Regions from separate parts of the Streptomyces sp. NPDC055243 genome, predicted to be linked through region 3. Evidence: riboswitches for the same ligand, from Rfam matches in the RefSeq annotation. Region 3 holds a riboswitch; each other region holds the start of a gene.

Region 1 (5,655 bases), on a different contig from region 3:
AGAAGCTCCGCTCGGACCAGGTGCGCGGCCTGCTGGTGTGCAGCGGCAACGCGGAGGTCGTGGAACTGGCCGAGCGGGCCGACCTGGTGGTGGAAGGACCGCAGGGCGTCGTGGAGCTGCTTTCCTCGATCGCCGCCCAACTGGACTGACCGGCGCGGGGGCCGGGGCCGGGGCGGATCAGGCCCGCAGGGCCCGCAGTTGGTCCAGGAACCACTGGGCCGGGGGGAGCGCCGTCGCAGCCGCCGCGAGGCGTTTCGTGCGCTCCGCCCGCTCCTCCAGCGGCATCGTCAGCGCCGTGTGCAGCGCGGAAGCCGTCCCCGTCACGTCGTACGGGTTCACCACGACCGCGTCCTCGCCCAACTCCTCGTACGCCCCCGCCTCCCGGGACAGGACCAGCGCGCAGCCCTCGTCCGAGACCACCGGGACCTCCTTGGCGACCAGGTTCATCCCGTCCCGGATGGGGTTCACCAGCGCCACGTCCGCCAGGCGGTACGCGGCCAGCGACCGCGCGAAGTCGTCCTTCACGTGGAGCACGACCGGGGTCCAGCCCTCCACGCCGTACTCGGCGTTGATCTCGTCCGCGAGGGTCTGGACCGACGCCGTGTACTCGCGGTACACCGCCAGGTCCTGCCGCGAGGGGTACGCGAAGGCCACGTGCACCACCCGCTCCCGCCACTCCGGCCGCGAGGCCAGCAGCTCCCGGTAGGCCAGCAGGCCCCGCACGATGTTCTTCGAGAGCTCCGTCCGGTCCACCCGGACGATCACCTTCCGGTCGCCCCCGCCGCCCACCTGCTCCCGCAGCGCGACGAGCCGCTCCTCCACGTCCGCCCGCCGCGACCGCTCCCGCAGGAAGTCCGCGTCCGCCCCGAGCCCGTGCACGCCGATGCGCGTGCCCGACGTACCGCCGACGACCGCGACGCAGCACTCCGTGAACGCGTCCGCCCAGCGCCCCGTCAGGAACGCCGCCCGGTCGGCGCCCAGGATGCCGCGCAGGAGCTGCTCCGCCACGTCGTCCGGCAGCATCCGGAAGTAGTCCACCGGGGCCCACGGCGTGTGCGAGAAGTGGCCGATGCGCAGGTCGGGGCGGAGTTCGCGCAGCATCCCCGGCACCAGCGCCAGGTGGTAGTCCTGGACCAGGACCGCCGCGCCGTCCGCCGCGCTCTGTGCGAGCGCCTCGGCGAAGGCCCGGTTGTAGGTCTCGTACGACGCCCACTGCGCCCGGAACTCCGGTCCGAAGGCCGGTTCGAGCGGCGTCTGGTAGAGCATGTGGTGGACGAACCACAGGACCGAGTTGGCGATTCCGTTGTACGCGTCGGCGTGCACGCCCTCGTGCGAGCCCGCGTCGATGTCCAGCATCCGTACGCCGGGCTCACCGACCCCGCGCCGCACGGCCTCCCGGTCGCCGTCCCCCAGCGCCGCGCAGACCCACAGGGCCGATTCACCGTCGGATTCGCCGATCGCGCTGAGCCCGGAGACGAGTCCGCCGCCGCCCCGCTTGGCCGTCAGCTCCCCGTTGTCCTCCAGGGCGTACGTGACGGGGCCGCGGTTGGACGCGACGAGGATCTGTGCGGCGGCGTGCTCGGAGACCATGTGCCGAACCTAGCCCTTCGGGGGAGGACTCAAACGTACGGCCGGGCCCACGGCGGGCCCGGCCGTATACGTTCAAGGAATCAGGGCCCGGCCGCACCGGCTACCGGTCCCGCCTGTAGTCCCTTCTGCTCCTGGCCGCTGCCACCGCCAGCGCGCCCAGAGTGCACAGGGCGATCGCGAGCCCCGCGTACAGCATCGTGTCCGAGTCGCTGCCGGTGTCGGCCAGTTCACCCCGGGTGCCCTGCTGTCCCACGGGCTCGCGCTGCTCCTGCCGCGGGACGGTCCGGGCCTGCACCCGCCGCGGTCGGCTGTCGCCGTCCTGGCTGCCCTCGCCGTTCGCGGCGGTGGCGCGGCGCGCCACCACGTCCGCCGCCGCGGCGGGCGCGGTGGCCGCGCCGAGCGCTCCCGCCGCGAGGGTGGCCGTCGCCATGGCCACGGCACCGGCGCGTCGCGCGCTTCCCATTACCTGTCTGAGCCACATAAGTGGGGAATGTAGACAAAATGCCCGGTCTGGGGTGGTTACGCCACGCGGCGGGCCGTGTACTCCGCGATGTCGGCCATCGGCGGCCGCTCCTCCGTGTCCACCGCATGGGTGCGCGGCTCGAACCCCCGCTCGCCCCGTTCGAACTGGATGAGCTCGGGGCGTACGAGATGGCCGCGCGCGAGCCGCAGCTGCGCGGTCCGGTAGATCGCCGCCGCCATCCGGCCGAGCGCCTGCCCGTCCTGGTGCCGGTGCTTGCGCACGCCGACGTCGACCTGCGCGAGCGCGTCCAGGCCCACGGTGTGCAGTGCGTCGACGAGCAGGCCCAGCTCCACTCCGTAACCGACGGGGAACGGCAGCCGCTCCAGGAGGGACCTGCGTGCCGCGTACTCGCCGCCCAACGGCTGGACGAACCCCGCCAGTTGGGGCCAGTGCATGTTGAGCAGCGGGCGCGCCATCAGCTCGGTGACCCGGCCTCCCTGACCTGCGGCTGAGGCCAGCGGGCGGTCGTACATCGCCTTCACGAAGTCCACGTCGGGCTCGGTCAGGAGCGGGCCCACGATGCCGGAGACGAAGTCCGCCGAGAACTCCTTCAGGTCCGCGTCGACGAACGCGACGATGTCACCGCCGGTCACCAGGAGCGAGCGCCACAGGACCTCGCCCTTGCCGGGCACGGCCGGGATGCGCGGCAGGATCGCGTCCCGGTGCACGACCCGCGCGCCCGCCTCCCGCGCGACCTCGGCCGTGCGGTCCTTCGAGCCGGAGTCGATCACCACGAGCTCGTCGACGAGGGGGGCCTCCTCGATCAGCTCACGGCGGATCGCGGCGACGATCTCGCCGACCGTCTCCTCCTCGTCGAGCGCGGGCAGGACGACACTCACCGAGGCTCCCGACGCCCGTTTGGCGGCGACGAGTGCGCTGAGCGGACGGTCGGCAACGGACCAGGAACGCCTGGTCAGCCAGCGCTCGGCCTCTTCCAGCACGGGTGGCTCCTCCTGTGTGTGGCCTACATGTGATCCATCTCGCGGTTCGGACGACTATCTCAAGGGTCCAGGCCGTCGGTTACAGTCTTGAACAACGCGGATGACCATCGCATGTCGGGGTCATCGCGCGACAAATGCCCGGAGCCCCTGAAGCCCCGGCGCCATACCGCTCATCCAGAGGGGCAGAGGGATACGGCCCGTTGAAGCCCCGGCAACCATCCCGCCGACCGCGCACGCGAGGTCTCGGTGGGGAAGGTGCCAATTCCGTCTCGTGACGAGATGCGTCACGGGGAAGATGAGGAGAAAGGGCCTCGCCTCCATGGCTGCGCAGACTGTCGCAACGAACGAAACCACCTCTTCGACCCCCTCCAGCAGTGGGTCCGTGGATCTCGGCCCCGCGTCCGGCCTCTCTTGCCGCGAGTGCGGCGAGCTCTACGCCCTCGGTCCGATCTTCGCCTGCCAGGCCTGTTTCGGCCCGCTCGAAGTGGCGTACGACCTGCCGACCGGTGACCCCGAGGCGCTGAGGAAGCAGATCGAGTCCGGCCCCGACAACATCTGGCGCTACGCGCCGCTGCTGCCCGTCCCCGCGGACGTGGCCGAGAAGCCGAACATCAACCCCGGCTGGACCAAGCTGGTCAAGGCCGACAACCTCGCGCGCGAACTCGGCGTCGAGCAGGGCAAGTTGTTCGTCAAGGACGACTCCGGCAACCCGACGCACTCCTTCAAGGACCGTGTTGTCGCGCAGGCCATCGAGGCGGCGCGCGCCTTCGGCTTCACCACCCTGTCCTGCTCCTCCACCGGCAACCTCGCCGGTGCCGTGGGTGCCGCGGCGGCCCGCGCCGGCTTCCGCTCCTGCGTGTTCATCCCGCACGACCTGGAGCAGGGCAAGGTCGTCATGGCCGCGGTCTACGGCGGCGAGCTCGTCGGCATCGAGGGCAACTACGACGACGTGAACCGCTTCTGCTCCGAGCTCATCGGCGACCCGCTGGGCGAGGGCTGGGGCTTCGTGAACGTGAACCTGCGGCCGTACTACGGCGAGGGCTCCAAGACGCTCGCGTACGAGATCTGCGAGCAGCTGGGGTGGCAGCTGCCCGACCAGCTGGTCATCCCGATCGCCTCGGGCTCGCAGCTCACGAAGATCGACAAGGGTCTGAAGGAACTCATCCAGCTGGGTCTGGTCGAGGACAAGCCGTACAAGATCTTCGGCGCGCAGGCCGAGGGCTGCTCCCCGGTGTCGACCGCCTTCAAGGCCGGGCACGACGTCGTACGCCCCCAGAAGCCGAACACGATCGCCAAGTCGCTCGCCATCGGCAACCCCGCCGACGGGCCGTACGTCCTGGACATCGCGCGTCGCACGGGCGGTGCGGTGGAGGACGTGAACGACGAGCAGGTCGTGGACGCGATCAAGCTTCTCGCTCGCACGGAAGGGATCTTCGCGGAGACCGCGGGCGGCGTGACCGTGGGCGTCACGAAGAAGCTGCTCGATGCGGGGCTCATCGACCCGTCGCTGACCACGGTCGTGTTGAACACCGGTGATGGGCTCAAGACCCTCGACGCCGTTGCCGAGACGTCTCAGGCGACGGCGACGATCAAGCCCAGCCTTGAGGCGTTCCGCAGCGCCGGGCTCGCCGGCTAGCCGCCGCAGGGCCCGGCCGCCGTCGCCGACGGACGGTCGTGGTCCGTCCTCGCGCAGTTCCCCGCGCCCCTTGCAGGGGCGCTTCCTCCCCGCATCAAGAGGTGAACCCCATGAGCGTCAAGGTCCGCATCCCCACCATTCTCCGCACCTACACCGGCGGTCAGTCCGAGGTCGTCGCCGAGGGCGCGAACCTCAGCGAGGTCATCGCCGACCTGGAGAAGAACCACGCCGGCATCGCCGCCCGCGTCCTGGACGACCAGGGCAAGCTGCGGCGCTTCGTGAACGTCTACGTGAACGACGACGACGTCCGCTTCGAGCAGGGCCTGGAGACGGCCACGCCGGACGGTGCCGGGGTCTCGATCATTCCCGCCGTCGCGGGTGGTTGATCCTTTAAGGAAATACCCTGCGTAATTGCTGTTGCCCCCTCCGCGAGAGAAGTGGAGGGGGCAATTCCATGTGGTTGAGCGCGGTACAGTTGGGAAGCGAGCTTCCCCGTTTGTGCCCAGCGCATATACGAAGTCGCCCTGAGGGCGACAAGAAGTAGCCAAAGTGCACTGCCCATTTGCCCTTTCCGTGGCATTTGTCTGGCCCGAGTTGCCCTGAATCCCGGTGAATTCTCCGCATATTCCCGATCAGGCGTGCCCAGAATTCTCGTCCGATTGACCTGTTGCAGAGGGCAGTTGGACAGATACATTCAGCCGCGGTCGACGCGTTCCGGCGCACGCCTCCACAACCCATTGGGGGGGTGAGGTCTGACCCGGGTCCGCGAAGTGCGGGTCCGTGCAAGGGCCAGTAATAGGGGAGTTAGGCATGGCTCAGGGCACCGTCAAGTGGTTCAACGCGGAGAAGGGGTACGGCTTCATCGCGGTCGACGGTGGTGCGGATGTTTTCGTCCACTACAGCGCGATTCAGATGGACGGCTACCGCACCCTTGAAGAAGGTCAGCGAGTGGAGTTCGAGATCTC
Region 2 (5,655 bases), on a different contig from region 3:
AAGCAGGAGCTCGAGTGGTCGCACGACGGTGTCGTCGCGTACTCCAAGATCTGCACCCACGTCGGCTGCCCGATCTCCCTGTACGAGCAGCAGACGCACCACGTCCTCTGCCCGTGCCACCAGTCCACCTTCGACCTCTCCGACGGTGCCCGAGTGATCTTCGGCCCCGCCGGTCACGCGCTGCCGCAGCTGCGGATCCGCGTGAACGAAGAGGGCTACCTCGAGGCGCTCGGCGACTTCGCTGAGCCCGTCGGTCCTGCTTTCTGGGAGCGCGGATGAGCACTACGACGACTGATACGCGTAAGAAGGAGGCGCCCGCCGGAGAGCGGGTCGCCGACTGGGCCGACGGTCGCCTGGGGATCTACTCCCTGGCCAAGGCCAACATGCGCAAGATCTTCCCGGACCACTGGTCCTTCATGCTCGGTGAGATCTGCCTCTACAGCTTCATCATCATCATCCTCACGGGTGTGTACCTGACGCTGTTCTTCCACCCGTCGATGAACGAGGTGGAGTACCACGGCAGCTACATCCCGCTGCAGGGTCAGCTGATGTCCGAGGCGTTCAACTCGACCATGCACATCAGCTTCGATGTGCGCGGTGGTCTGCTGATCCGGCAGATCCACCACTGGGCGGCGCTGATCTTCCTCGCGGCGATGTTCGTGCACATGATGCGCGTCTTCTTCACGGGTGCCTTCCGCAAGCCCCGCGAGGTCAACTGGGTCTTCGGCTTCCTGCTGTTCGTCCTGGGCATGTTCACCGGCTTCACCGGTTACTCGCTCCCCGACGACCTGCTCTCCGGAACCGGTGTGCGCTTCATGCAGGGCGCCGTCCTGTCCGTGCCGGTCGTGGGCACGTACCTGTCGATGTTCCTGTTCGGCGGGGAGTTCCCCGGCGGCGACTTCGTGGCCCGGTTCTACTCGGTGCACATCCTGCTGCTGCCGGGCATCATGCTCGGGCTCGTGGTGGCGCACCTGATCCTGGTCTTCTACCACAAGCACACGCAGTTCGCGGGTCCCGGCAAGACGAACAAGAACGTCGTCGGCATGCCGCTCCTGCCGGTCTACATGGCGAAGGCCGGAGGCTTCTTCTTCCTGGTCTTCGGTGTGATCGCGGCCATCTCGGCGATCGCCACGATCAACCCGATCTGGGCGCTCGGTCCCTACCGTCCGGACCAGGTCTCCACCGGAGCCCAGCCCGACTGGTACATGGGCTTCTCCGAGGGTCTGATCCGTGTCATGCCGGGCTGGGAGATCAACGCCTGGGGTCACACGCTCGTCCTGGGCGTGTTCATCCCGCTGATCATCTTCCCGCTGGTCCTGGTCGCGATCGCGGTCTACCCGTTCATCGAGTCCTGGGTCACCGGGGACAAGCGCGAGCACCACATCCTGGACCGCCCGCGCAACGTCCCGACCCGAACGGCCTTCGGCGTCGCGTGGATCACCTGGTACTTCGTGCTGCTCGTCGGTGGTGGAAACGACCTCTGGGCCACGCACTTCCACCTGTCGATCAACGCGATCACCTGGTTCGTGCGCATCGCCTTCTTCGTGGCACCGGTCCTCGCCTTCATCGTCACCAAGCGGATCTGCCTGGGTCTGCAGCGGCGCGACAAGGACAAGGTCCTGCACGGCCGCGAGTCGGGCATCATCAAGCGCCTGCCGCACGGTGAGTTCATCGAGGTCCACGAGCCGCTCAACCAGGAGCAGCTGCACACGCTCACCGCGCACGAGCAGTACGCGCCGCTCGAGATCGGCCCCTCGGTCGACGAGAACGGCGTCGAGCGCAAGGTGTCGGGTTCGCAGAAGCTCCGGGCCAAGCTCTCGAAGGGCTACTACGGGGAAGACGGTCAGATCCCCAAGCCCACCACCGAGGAGTACAAGGAGATCACGAGCGGCCACGGCCACCACTGATCGTCTGACGCTCCGACCAGAGATCGCCACGGCGGGAGCCCCGTCCATGCATCCAGTGCATGGACGGGGCTCTTTGCCGTTCCCCGAGCTGGATAAGGTGTTCCTGTCCCATGCCTAGACGAACCCAGGAGCGGCAGATGAGCGCTGTGACCCCCGCAGGAGGCAACACCGCGGCGGCCCGTTCCTGGCCCGGTGTACTGAACGGGCTGCTGGAGGGGCGCGACCAGAGCGCCGAGGACACGGCCTGGGCCATGGACCGCATCATGCGGGGCGAGGCCACCGACGCGCAGATCGCGGGCTTCATGGTCGCGCTGCGGTCCAAGGGCGAGACCGTGGAGGAGATCTCCGGCCTCGTACGCACGATGTACGAGCACGCCAATGTGATCGAGGTGCCGGGGCAGACCGTCGACATCGTCGGCACCGGCGGTGACGGCGCCAAGACCGTCAACATCTCCACGATGTCCGCGATCGTGGCCGCGGGCGCGGGCGCGAAGGTCGTCAAGCACGGCAACCGCGCCGCGTCCAGCGCGTCGGGCGCCTCCGACGTCCTGGAGAAGCTCGGGGTGAACCTGGAGCTGCCGCTGAAGCGGGTCGTCGAGGTGGCCGAGGAAGCGGGGATCACCTTCTGCTTCGCGGTGAAGTTCCACCCGGCGCTGCGGCACGCCGGCGCGGCGCGCAGCCAGCTGGGCATCCGGACCGTCTTCAACGCGCTCGGTCCGCTCACCAACCCGGCCAAGGTGCGGGCCCAGGCGGTCGGCGTCGCCGACCCGCGGATGGCGCCGATCGTGGCCGGGGTCTTCGCCGAGCGCGGGAACTCCTCCCTCGTCTTCCGCGGCGACGACGGCCTCGACGAGCTGACGACCACCTCGACCTCCCGGGTCTGGGTCGTGCGGGACGGCGCCGTGCGCGAGGAGGCCTTCGACCCCCGGGACGTCGGCCTCGACCTCGTCCCCGTGGAGGCGCTGCGGGGCGCCGACGCCTCGTACAACGCCGAGGTGGCGCTGCGCCTCCTGGACCGCGAGGGCGGCCCCGTGCGGGACGCCGTGCTGCTCAACACGGCGGCGGCCCTGGTGGCCCTCTCGCCGGGCGACGGCACCCTGGTGGAGCAGATCGGCGCCGGTATCGAGAAGGCGGCGCAGGCGATCGACTCCGGGTCCGCGAAGCGGGCCCTGGAGCGCTGGGTGGTGGCCAGCAACAGCTGAGTGTGGCGCACACCGCAGTCCGGATGCCGGACTGCGGTGTGCACCGGGAAGATCGTGTGGCAAGATGCTGCGCAGGTCATGAGTGACAGCGATTAGGCCCCGGCTCGCTGTCCGGCAACCCTCCGTCCGTGGCGGGGTGCCCCGGGTGAAGACCAGGCCGTGGACAGCAAGGTCCGTGGCAAGCGCGGACCCCTGCGAACCCTGGGGTCCTGGTCCTCAAGGGAGCAGTCTCGTGAGCAAGCGAATGCGATAGGGCTTCCCGGCCCCTCTTCCGCACCCCCTTTTTCTCTTCGTCACTGCAGCGCCGTACGAGCGCCCTTGCAGTGAACTCGCCTGCCTTCCCACGGGAGTTCGCCATGTCTGTCTCCACCGCTGCCGCCGACCAGACCCTCTGTGCCGCCCCGCTGCCCGTCCTCGGCCGTGACGTCACCGTGCCGCTCGTGACCGGCGGCGAGGTGACCTACGCGGCGCTCGACTACGCGGCGAGCGCCCCCGCGCTGCAGCGGGTGTGGGACGACGTGGCCGCGTACGCGCCGTACTACGGCAGCGTGCACCGCGGCGCCGGGTACCTCTCGCAGCTCTCCACCGACCTGTTCGAGAACAGCCGCGTCACGGTCGCCGAGTTCCTCGGCTGCCGCGAGGACGACCAGGTCGTCTTCACCCGTTCGACCACCGACTCGCTCAACCTGCTCGCCGCCGCGCTGCCCGCCGACTGCCAGGTCTTCGTCTTCGAGACCGAGCACCACGCCTCGCTCCTGCCCTGGCGCGACGCCCGCGTGACGTACCTGAACGCCCCGCGCACCGCCGACCAGGCCGTCGCCACCCTGGAGCGCGCCCTCGCCGACCGCGACCCCTACGGCCCCGCCCTGGTCTGCGTGACCGGTGCCTCGAACGTCACCGGTGAGCTGTGGCCGGTCAAGGAACTCGCCGCCGCCGCCCACGCGCACGGCGCCCGCATCGTCCTGGACGCCGCGCAGCTCGCGCCCCACCACCCGGTCTCCATCAGCGAGTTGGACGTCGACTGGGTCGCCTTCTCCGGCCACAAGCTGTACGCGCCCTTCGGCTCGGGCGTCCTCGCGGGCCGCTCCGACTGGCTGCGGGACGCCGAGCCCTACCTCGCGGGCGGCGGCGCGTCGCGCAAGGTCGCGCGGCGTACGGACGGCGGCGTGGACGTCGAGTGGCACGACACCGCGGCGCGGCACGAGGCCGGTTCGCCGAACGTCATCGGCGTGTACTCGATCGCCTCCGCCTGCAAGGCGCTGACCGAGGCGGGCTTCGACGAGCTCGTCGCCCGTGAGCGCCACCTCATCGCCAAGGTCCGCGAGGGCCTCGCCGATGTACCCGCCGTGAAGGTGCTCTCGCTCTTCGGCGACGACGCGCCGCGCGTCGGCGTCATCTCCTTCGTCGTCGAGGGCTGGAACAGCTCGCACTTCGCCGCCGCGCTCTCCGCCGAGTACGGCATCGGCGTACGCGACGGTCTCTTCTGCGCCCACCCGCTGGTGCGCACCCTGCTCGGCAGCGACCCGCAGACCCAGGGCGAGTGCGGTGCCCCCGAGGCCGCGCCCGGCGAGAAGTCGCTGAACGCGATCCGCGTGAGCTTCGGCGCGGGCACCCCGGACGAGCACGTGGAGCGCTTCGTGCGCGCCGTCAAGGAGCTGGTGGCGGACGGCGCGCGCTGGAACTACCGCACGGAGGACGGGCGTTGCGTTCCGGACACCACCACCGCCTGAGCCTTTGAGACCGGCAGCCGGGTGCCGATCTGGATCATCCGCAGGGCCCGCTCGGTCGCGTCGGTGAGGAACTCACCGCCACGCCCGAGCGCCTCGGTGAGCGAGACCGGCGCGGGCAGGATCGCGCTGTAGGCGTCCACGCCCACCGCCCGGACGTGGTGCGCGCCCTGGCCGATCGTGCCCGCCAGGACCAGGACCGGACGGCCGAACCGCTTGGCGCGCCTGGCCACTTCGGCCGGGATCTTGCCGCGCGGCGTCTGGTGGTCGAGGGCGCCCTCGGCGGTGACGACGAGATCGGCGCGGGCCAGGCGCGCGTCCAGGTCCAGGTGGTCGAGCAGCACGTCGAAGCGGGGGAGCAGCTGGGCACCGAGGGCGGCGAGACCGGCGCCGAGGCCGCCGGACGCGCCTGTTCCGGGGCCCAGGGAGAGATCCGCCGTGACGTGCAGGTCGCGCCTCAGGACGTGCGCCCAGTGCTCGAGGGCCGCCGCGAGCTGTTCGACCTGGGTGGGCGTCGCGCCCTTCTGGGGGCCGAAGACGCGGGCGACGCCGCGCTCGCCGGTCAGGACGTTGAAGGGATTGCAGGCGACGCGGATCTCGGTGTCCTTCAGGCGCGGGTCGAGGCCCGAGGGGTCGATGCGGCTGAGACGGGTCAACTCCCGTCCGCCGTGCGGCAGTTCCCAGCCATCCGCGTCCAGGAGCCGGGCACCGAGGGCCTGGAGCGCCCCGGCGCCGCCGTCCGACGTGCCGGAGTCGCCGCAGCCCACGAGGATGCGGCGGGCGCCCGTGTCGAGCGCGGCACGGATCAGCTCGCCCACG
Region 3 (5,655 bases):
GGCGCCCTCGGCGGTGCGGATGCTGCGCACCCACGGGCCGTAGCCCGCGGCCAGTTCCCGTGCGGTCGCGTCGTCCTCGGCCACGACGACGTCCGCGGAGACGGTGACGTAGGGCTTGTCGAGTACGTCGGAGGGTTTGAACGCGGCGCGGTAGCCCTCCGCGGCCTCCAGCACCGTGCCGGGGCTGACGTGGTAATTCGCCGCGAAGGGCAGGCCGTTGCGGCCCGCGACGTCCGCGCTCTGGCCGCCACTGCTGCCCAGGATCCACACCTGGATGTCGGCGCCCTCACCGGGCACGACATGCGCTTCGACGCCGTCCGCCGACCGGTAGGTTCCGGCGAGCAGCGCCAGGATGTCGTCGATCTGCTCGCCGTAGTCCTGCGCCTCGGCGTGCGGCTGCTGGAGCAGCTTGCGCTGCAGGGCGACACGGGGCGAGCCGAGCAGATGCTCGTACGAGAATCGCGGCGGGATGCGCAGCCCGTTGGGGGCGCGGCCGTCGACCACGGGGGTCGCGGTCGGCGGCGCGGCGCCGGACGCTCCGGGCGGTCGGCCACCGGAGCGGCCGAGGCCCAGGTCGAGGCGCCCGGGGTGCAGCGCGTCGATCAGGCCGAACTCCTCGACCGTGGACAGAGCGGTGCGGTGGCCGAGCTGTACGGCGCCTGCCCCGAGCCGGATCGTCGAGGTCGCGGCGGCGGTGAGGGCGAGGACGACCGCGGGCGAGGTGCCGGCCACGCCCGGGTTGAGGTGGTGCTCGGCGAACCAGTAGCGGGCGTAGCCGAATCGCTCGGTCTGCCGGGCCAGGTCGATGGAGTTGTGCAGCGCCCCGGCCGCCGTGGAGCCGGTCGAGATCGGCACCAGGTCGAGGACGCCGAGAGGGATGGCGGGCATGGTGGGTGGTCCTCTCAGTGGTCGGCGGAGACGGGCTCGGGCAGGCGCGCCTCGGGGGCCGTGCGCGCCCCGGCGTCGGGGTGGGCCAGGCCGAGGTGGTCGCGCAGGGTGGTGCCCTCGTACTCCGTGCGGAACACGCCGCGCTCCTGGAGCAGCGGCACCACGGTGTCGGCGAAGGCGTCGAGACCGCCGGGGGTGATGTGCGGGACGAGGATGAATCCGTCGGACGCGTCGGCCTGGACGAAGGAGTTGATCGTCTCGGCGACGGTGGCCGGGGAGCCGACGAAGGACTGGCGGTTGCCGGTCTCGATGACGAGGTCACGGATGGACCACTTGTTCGCGGCCGCGAGCTCGCGCCACTCCCGCGCGACGGCCAGCGGATCGCGGTACATCCGCACCTGGGCGCGGCCTCGGGCGATGGTGTGCTCGCCGATGTCCGGGTCGATGTCGGGCAGCGGGCCTTCGGGGTCGTACGCGGAGAGGTCGCGGTTCCAGACGAACTCCAGGTGCTTGATCGCGGTCGCGCCGCTGACCTGCTTGCGCCGCACCTCGCGGGAGAGTTCCTCCGCATCTGCGTCCGTGTCCCCGAGGACGAAGGTCGCGGCGGGCAGGATGAGGAGCTGGTCGTGGGTGCGGCCGTGGCGGGCCAGGCGGCCCTTGACGTCCGTGTAGAACTCCTGGCCCTCCTTCAGCGTGCTGTACCGGCTGAAGATCGCGTCCGCGCCCGCCGCCGCGAACTCGCGCCCCTCCTCCGAGTCACCGGCCTGGAAGACGACCGGTCGGCCCTGCGGGCTGCGCGGGACGTTGAACTGCCCGTGGATGTCGAAGTGTTGGCCCTGGTGGACGAAGGCCCCTGCCTGGGCGTCGCGCAGGAAGGTGCCGGACTCCTGGTCGGCGACGATCTCGTCCCCGCTCCAGGAGTCGAACAACTCGTTCGCCGTGCCGAGGAATTCCTTCGCCCTGGAGTACCGCTCCTCCTGCGGGAGGAATCCGCCGCGGCGGAAGTTCTCTCCGGTGAAGGCGTCCCAGGAGGTCACCACGTTCCACGCGGCGCGCCCGCCCGACAGGTGGTCCAGGCTGGCGAACTGGCGGGCCACTTCGTAGGGCTCGTTGAAGGTGGAGTTGATGGTGCCGGTCAGGCCGAGGTGTTCGGTGACGGCGGCCAGCGCGCTCAGGACCGTGAAGGTGTCGGGCCGTCCGACGACGTCCAAGTCGTATATTTTTCCGCCCTGTTCGCGCAGCCGCAGTCCCTCGGCGAGGAACAGGAAGTCGAACTTGGCGCGTTCGGCGGTCCGCGCGAAGTGCGCGAAGGAGCTGAACTCGATGTGGCTGCCGGCCTCCGGGTCGCTCCACACGGTGGTGTTGTTGACGCCGGGGAAGTGGGCCGCGAGGTGGATCTGCTTGAGCGGCTTGTCCCGCTCGCCCTGTGTCCTGCTCATGACGGGGTTCCTTCCTTCCGGGTCAGGCGGTGGCGGAGGCAGCGGCGGCGTAACGGCTTGCGGGGCGGGTGAGGCCCAGCAGACCGCGCAGGGTGTCGGCCTCGTACGCGCGGCGGAACGCGCCGCGGCGCTGGAGCTCGGGCACCAGGCCCCGGGTGATCGCCGGGAGGTCGTGGCCGACGCCGGCGGGGCGCAGCCGGAATCCGCTCAGCCCGGCCTGATGCAACTCCTGCAGCAGGTCCGCCAGTTGGGCGGGCGTGCCCGTGAACACCCGTGCGTCGCTGGTGTACGGGTGACCGGCGAGGGCGTCCAGACGATCCCGTCGGGCCACGGCGGCGGCCGGGTCGTCGTCGAGGAACACCACCAGGTCGCCGAAGAGGTGCAGGGGCTCGTCGGAGCGCCCGGCCGCGTCCTGTTCGGCGCGGACCGCCGTGACGACGGCGCGTGCGTGCCCGGCGTCGCGCGGGGTGACGTATCCGATGTCGGCGGAACGGCCGAGCAGCCGGAACGGCGCTTCGGTCGGGGTCTCGTGGGCGAGCGCGCTGACGACGGGACGCCCCTGCGGCGGCCGGGGTGTGATCGAGGGGCCCTTGACGCTGAAGTGCTTGGACTCGAAGTCGATGTAGTGCAGCTTGTCGCGGTCGATGAAGCGGCCGGTGGCGGCGTCCCGGATCTCCGCGTCGTCCTCCCAGCTGTCCCAGAGCCGGCGCACGGCCTCGATGTGGTCGGCCGCCTCGTCGAAGAGGTCGAAGGTCAATTCCCGTACGTCCGGCCTGCCGAGGTCCTCGACGGCTTCGAGGGCGGGAAGCGTGCGGCGCCCGAAGTGCGCGGCCTCGTTGCGGCGTGCGGACACCTGCACCCGTACACCGGCGCGGCCCTCACTGACGTAGTCGAGCGTGGCGATCGCCTTGGAGATGTGGAAGGGCTCGGTGTGCGTGGCCACCACGGTCGGCACCAGCCCGATGTGGCTGGTCAGCGGGGCGACACGGGCGGCGATGAGGACGGCGTCGAGCCTGCCTCGCACCTGATCCGTGCGTCCGTCGGGCTCGGTGAAATGCGAGGACTGGAGCCCGAGCGCGTCCTCGATCGTCACGAAGTCGAGCAGGCCGCGTTCGGCCTCGGTGACGAGGTCGGCCCAGTACCGGGCGGTGAGCAACTCCCTTGGGCGGGCGTCCGGTTCTCGCCAGGCGGCCGGGTGCCAGCCCGCGCCGTCGAGCGCGACGGCGAGGTGCAGCCCGGCGGAGGGAGCGGAGGGAGCGGAAGAGGGCAGCGAAGATGAGGGTGAAGGTGATGACGACACGAAAGGTGTGCCTTCCTGATCGACCGTACGAGAACACCGGCCCCTCGGTTCCGAGGGTGCGGCGGCGGGGTGACGGGTCAGGAACGACAGAGCGCGCCGGCGACGCGCTGCAGGTCGATGTGCGGCCGGGAGTACAGATGCACCTGGCGGCTCGGGGCGATCACCGGGACGCGCGGCACGAAGGACACGGGCGACATGGACGGCGCGGACGGCGCGGACGGCTTGGGCGGCGTGGGCTCGGACGACACAGCTGACGCACGTGGCACGTCCGTCACCTCCACCCTTTCCGGCTCGGCGGGCCCCGGGGCCTCGCCGGTCTCGCGCTTGCGGAGCCCTGGATACGGGCACCGCCTGGTCCTCACCTGGAGCACCCCGCCGCGAGGGAGGGTTGCCGGTCAGCAAGCCAGGGCTTGACGCTGACGCTCATAACCTGCTCGGGACGTTACGTGAGGCCGTTGCGGTGCGCAATGCCCGTGGATCATGGGCGTGCTCACATCGCCGGACGCGCCTCGCCCTCCGTCCCCGTCAGGGACAACCGCCGGGCCACTCCTTCTGTTCCGCTCCGGCGCCAGGAGTTCCGCCCGGAGTTGCCTGGGCCTTCTTGACGGCGCCGGGCCCCCGCGCCCAGACTTCCGGGGACGGTCACGTTTTCCCGGACACAACGGGCCTCGACGGCAAGGCTGGTGGACATGACCAGGGCGGTTGGTGAGAGCGGCAGCACCCAGCGGCCCCTCCTGTCCGCGCCCCGGCCCCGCCCCCGCGTCCTGACCAGGCGTCTGCACATCGACCTGCTGCGCGTGTGCAGCGCGTCGATTCCAGCGCTCTGACGTCACGCGGAAGAGACGCCCCCGGCGCCGTGCGCACGGCCCGGTCGGCGCGCCCCCTCAGCTGTCTGGAGAGCCATGCCCGAGATCACTGCGTCGCACCGTTCCCGCACGCCTTCCCCGGAGGATTCCCGCTCCCCGAGCGGCGTCTGTCCCCCACCGATCCGCAGCCGCATCGGCGCCGCCCTGGCGGGCGGCTTCTATTCGGCCCCCCACCGCTACCACCTGTACCTCTCGGCGGAATGTCCCCGCTCCCTGCGCGTCTCGATCACGCTCGACCTCCTCGGACTCAGGGACGCGGTCACGACCACGCTCCTGACACCGGACACCGCCCCGGCGGCGCTCGACGAGCTGCACCGCTGCTACGAGGCCACCGAGCACCACTTCGACGGCCCGCTGACCGTCCCCGCACTGTGCGACCGATGGAGCGGGCACGTCGTCAGCAACCACACGCCCGACATCCTGGGCGACCTCACCGACCGCCTCGCCGCGCACGGCAACGGCCCGCTGCTCGCCCTGCGCCCACCGGCCCTGGTGACAAGGATCGACGCCTGGCACGAGCTTCTCGCCGCCCCGCTCACCCCCGCGACGCTGGACCGCCTCGACCACCGCCTGGCCTCCCACTCCTACCTCGTGGGCGACGAACTCACCTCGGCGGACGTCGACTTGTGGACAACGCTCGTCCACCGCGCCCCGGAAGCGACGGAGGCCACCTCCCCGTACCCCCACGTGCGTACCTACGTACGCCGCCTCCACGAGCACCCGGCCTTCTATGCCAACCACCCTCGCCCCTGTGGTCACCGCGCGTAGGACGTCTCCCGTGCCGTGCGCACCACCTTCCTGCCCTCCGCCGCGCTCAGCCGGCCTGCGCCCACCCAGGAATGCACGGTGGTCTCGGCGTGCTTGACCAGCGCGCTCTTGTTCCTGAAGGGAGCTGCCGACCAGATCGCGTCGAGGAGCGTCGTGCCGCCCGGGCCCGTCGGGTTGGTGACGCCGGAGTCGGTCGTGCCGAAGACCACCGTCCGTTCGGACCGCTGGAAGTAGGCGTGTGCCGGGTCCTCCGTGCCTTCGGAGAAGGGGGCGAGACGGATGCCGTCGAGCGTGTAGTGCAGTGGCCGGCCGGTGACCGGCGTGAGGGTGGGCAGCAGGTCGCCGGAGAGTGCGGCGTTGCGGTAGAGGCCGAACCGGAGGTAGGTCCTGGCGC

The links. A riboswitch is a leader RNA that binds a small molecule or an ion and turns the genes downstream of it on or off. The one in region 3 is predicted to bind S-adenosylmethionine.
Region 1: it holds a riboswitch for S-adenosylmethionine, as region 3 does, so the genes downstream of both, thrC (threonine synthase) here and ACIGXX_RS32425 (putative leader peptide) in region 3, are expected to answer to the same signal.
Region 2: it holds a riboswitch for S-adenosylmethionine, as region 3 does, so the genes downstream of both, ACIGXX_RS10885 (aminotransferase class V-fold PLP-dependent enzyme) here and ACIGXX_RS32425 (putative leader peptide) in region 3, are expected to answer to the same signal.

The regions. Positions count from the first base shown of each region.
Region 1 is NZ_JBITWR010000003.1:141,026-146,680, forward strand. It holds gene otsB (trehalose-phosphatase) at 1-149, shown strand, start outside; gene ACIGXX_RS10470 (trehalose-6-phosphate synthase) at 178-1,590, opposite strand; gene ACIGXX_RS10475 (LAETG motif-containing sortase-dependent surface protein) at 1,691-2,020, opposite strand; gene ACIGXX_RS10480 (glucosyl-3-phosphoglycerate synthase) at 2,110-3,054, opposite strand; SAM riboswitch class I at 3,222-3,356, shown strand; gene thrC (threonine synthase) at 3,374-4,690, shown strand; gene ACIGXX_RS10490 (MoaD/ThiS family protein) at 4,801-5,076, shown strand; gene ACIGXX_RS10495 (cold-shock protein) at 5,501-5,655, shown strand, end outside.
Region 2 is NZ_JBITWR010000003.1:228,717-234,371, reverse strand. It holds gene ACIGXX_RS10900 (Rieske 2Fe-2S domain-containing protein) at 1-279, shown strand, start outside; gene ACIGXX_RS10895 (cytochrome bc complex cytochrome b subunit) at 276-1,907, shown strand; gene trpD (anthranilate phosphoribosyltransferase) at 2,045-3,109, shown strand; SAM riboswitch class IV at 3,184-3,300, shown strand; gene ACIGXX_RS10885 (aminotransferase class V-fold PLP-dependent enzyme) at 3,466-4,839, shown strand; gene ACIGXX_RS10880 (glycerate kinase) at 4,791-5,655, opposite strand, start outside.
Region 3 is NZ_JBITWR010000013.1:194,556-200,210, reverse strand. It holds gene ACIGXX_RS32440 (LLM class flavin-dependent oxidoreductase) at 1-888, opposite strand, end outside; gene ACIGXX_RS32435 (NtaA/DmoA family FMN-dependent monooxygenase) at 903-2,327, opposite strand; gene ACIGXX_RS32430 (LLM class flavin-dependent oxidoreductase) at 2,350-3,627, opposite strand; gene ACIGXX_RS32425 (putative leader peptide) at 3,705-3,893, opposite strand; SAM riboswitch class IV at 3,943-4,058, opposite strand; gene ACIGXX_RS32420 (hypothetical protein) at 4,317-4,454, shown strand; gene ACIGXX_RS32415 (glutathione S-transferase family protein) at 4,530-5,261, shown strand; gene ACIGXX_RS32410 (beta-L-arabinofuranosidase domain-containing protein) at 5,249-5,655, opposite strand, start outside.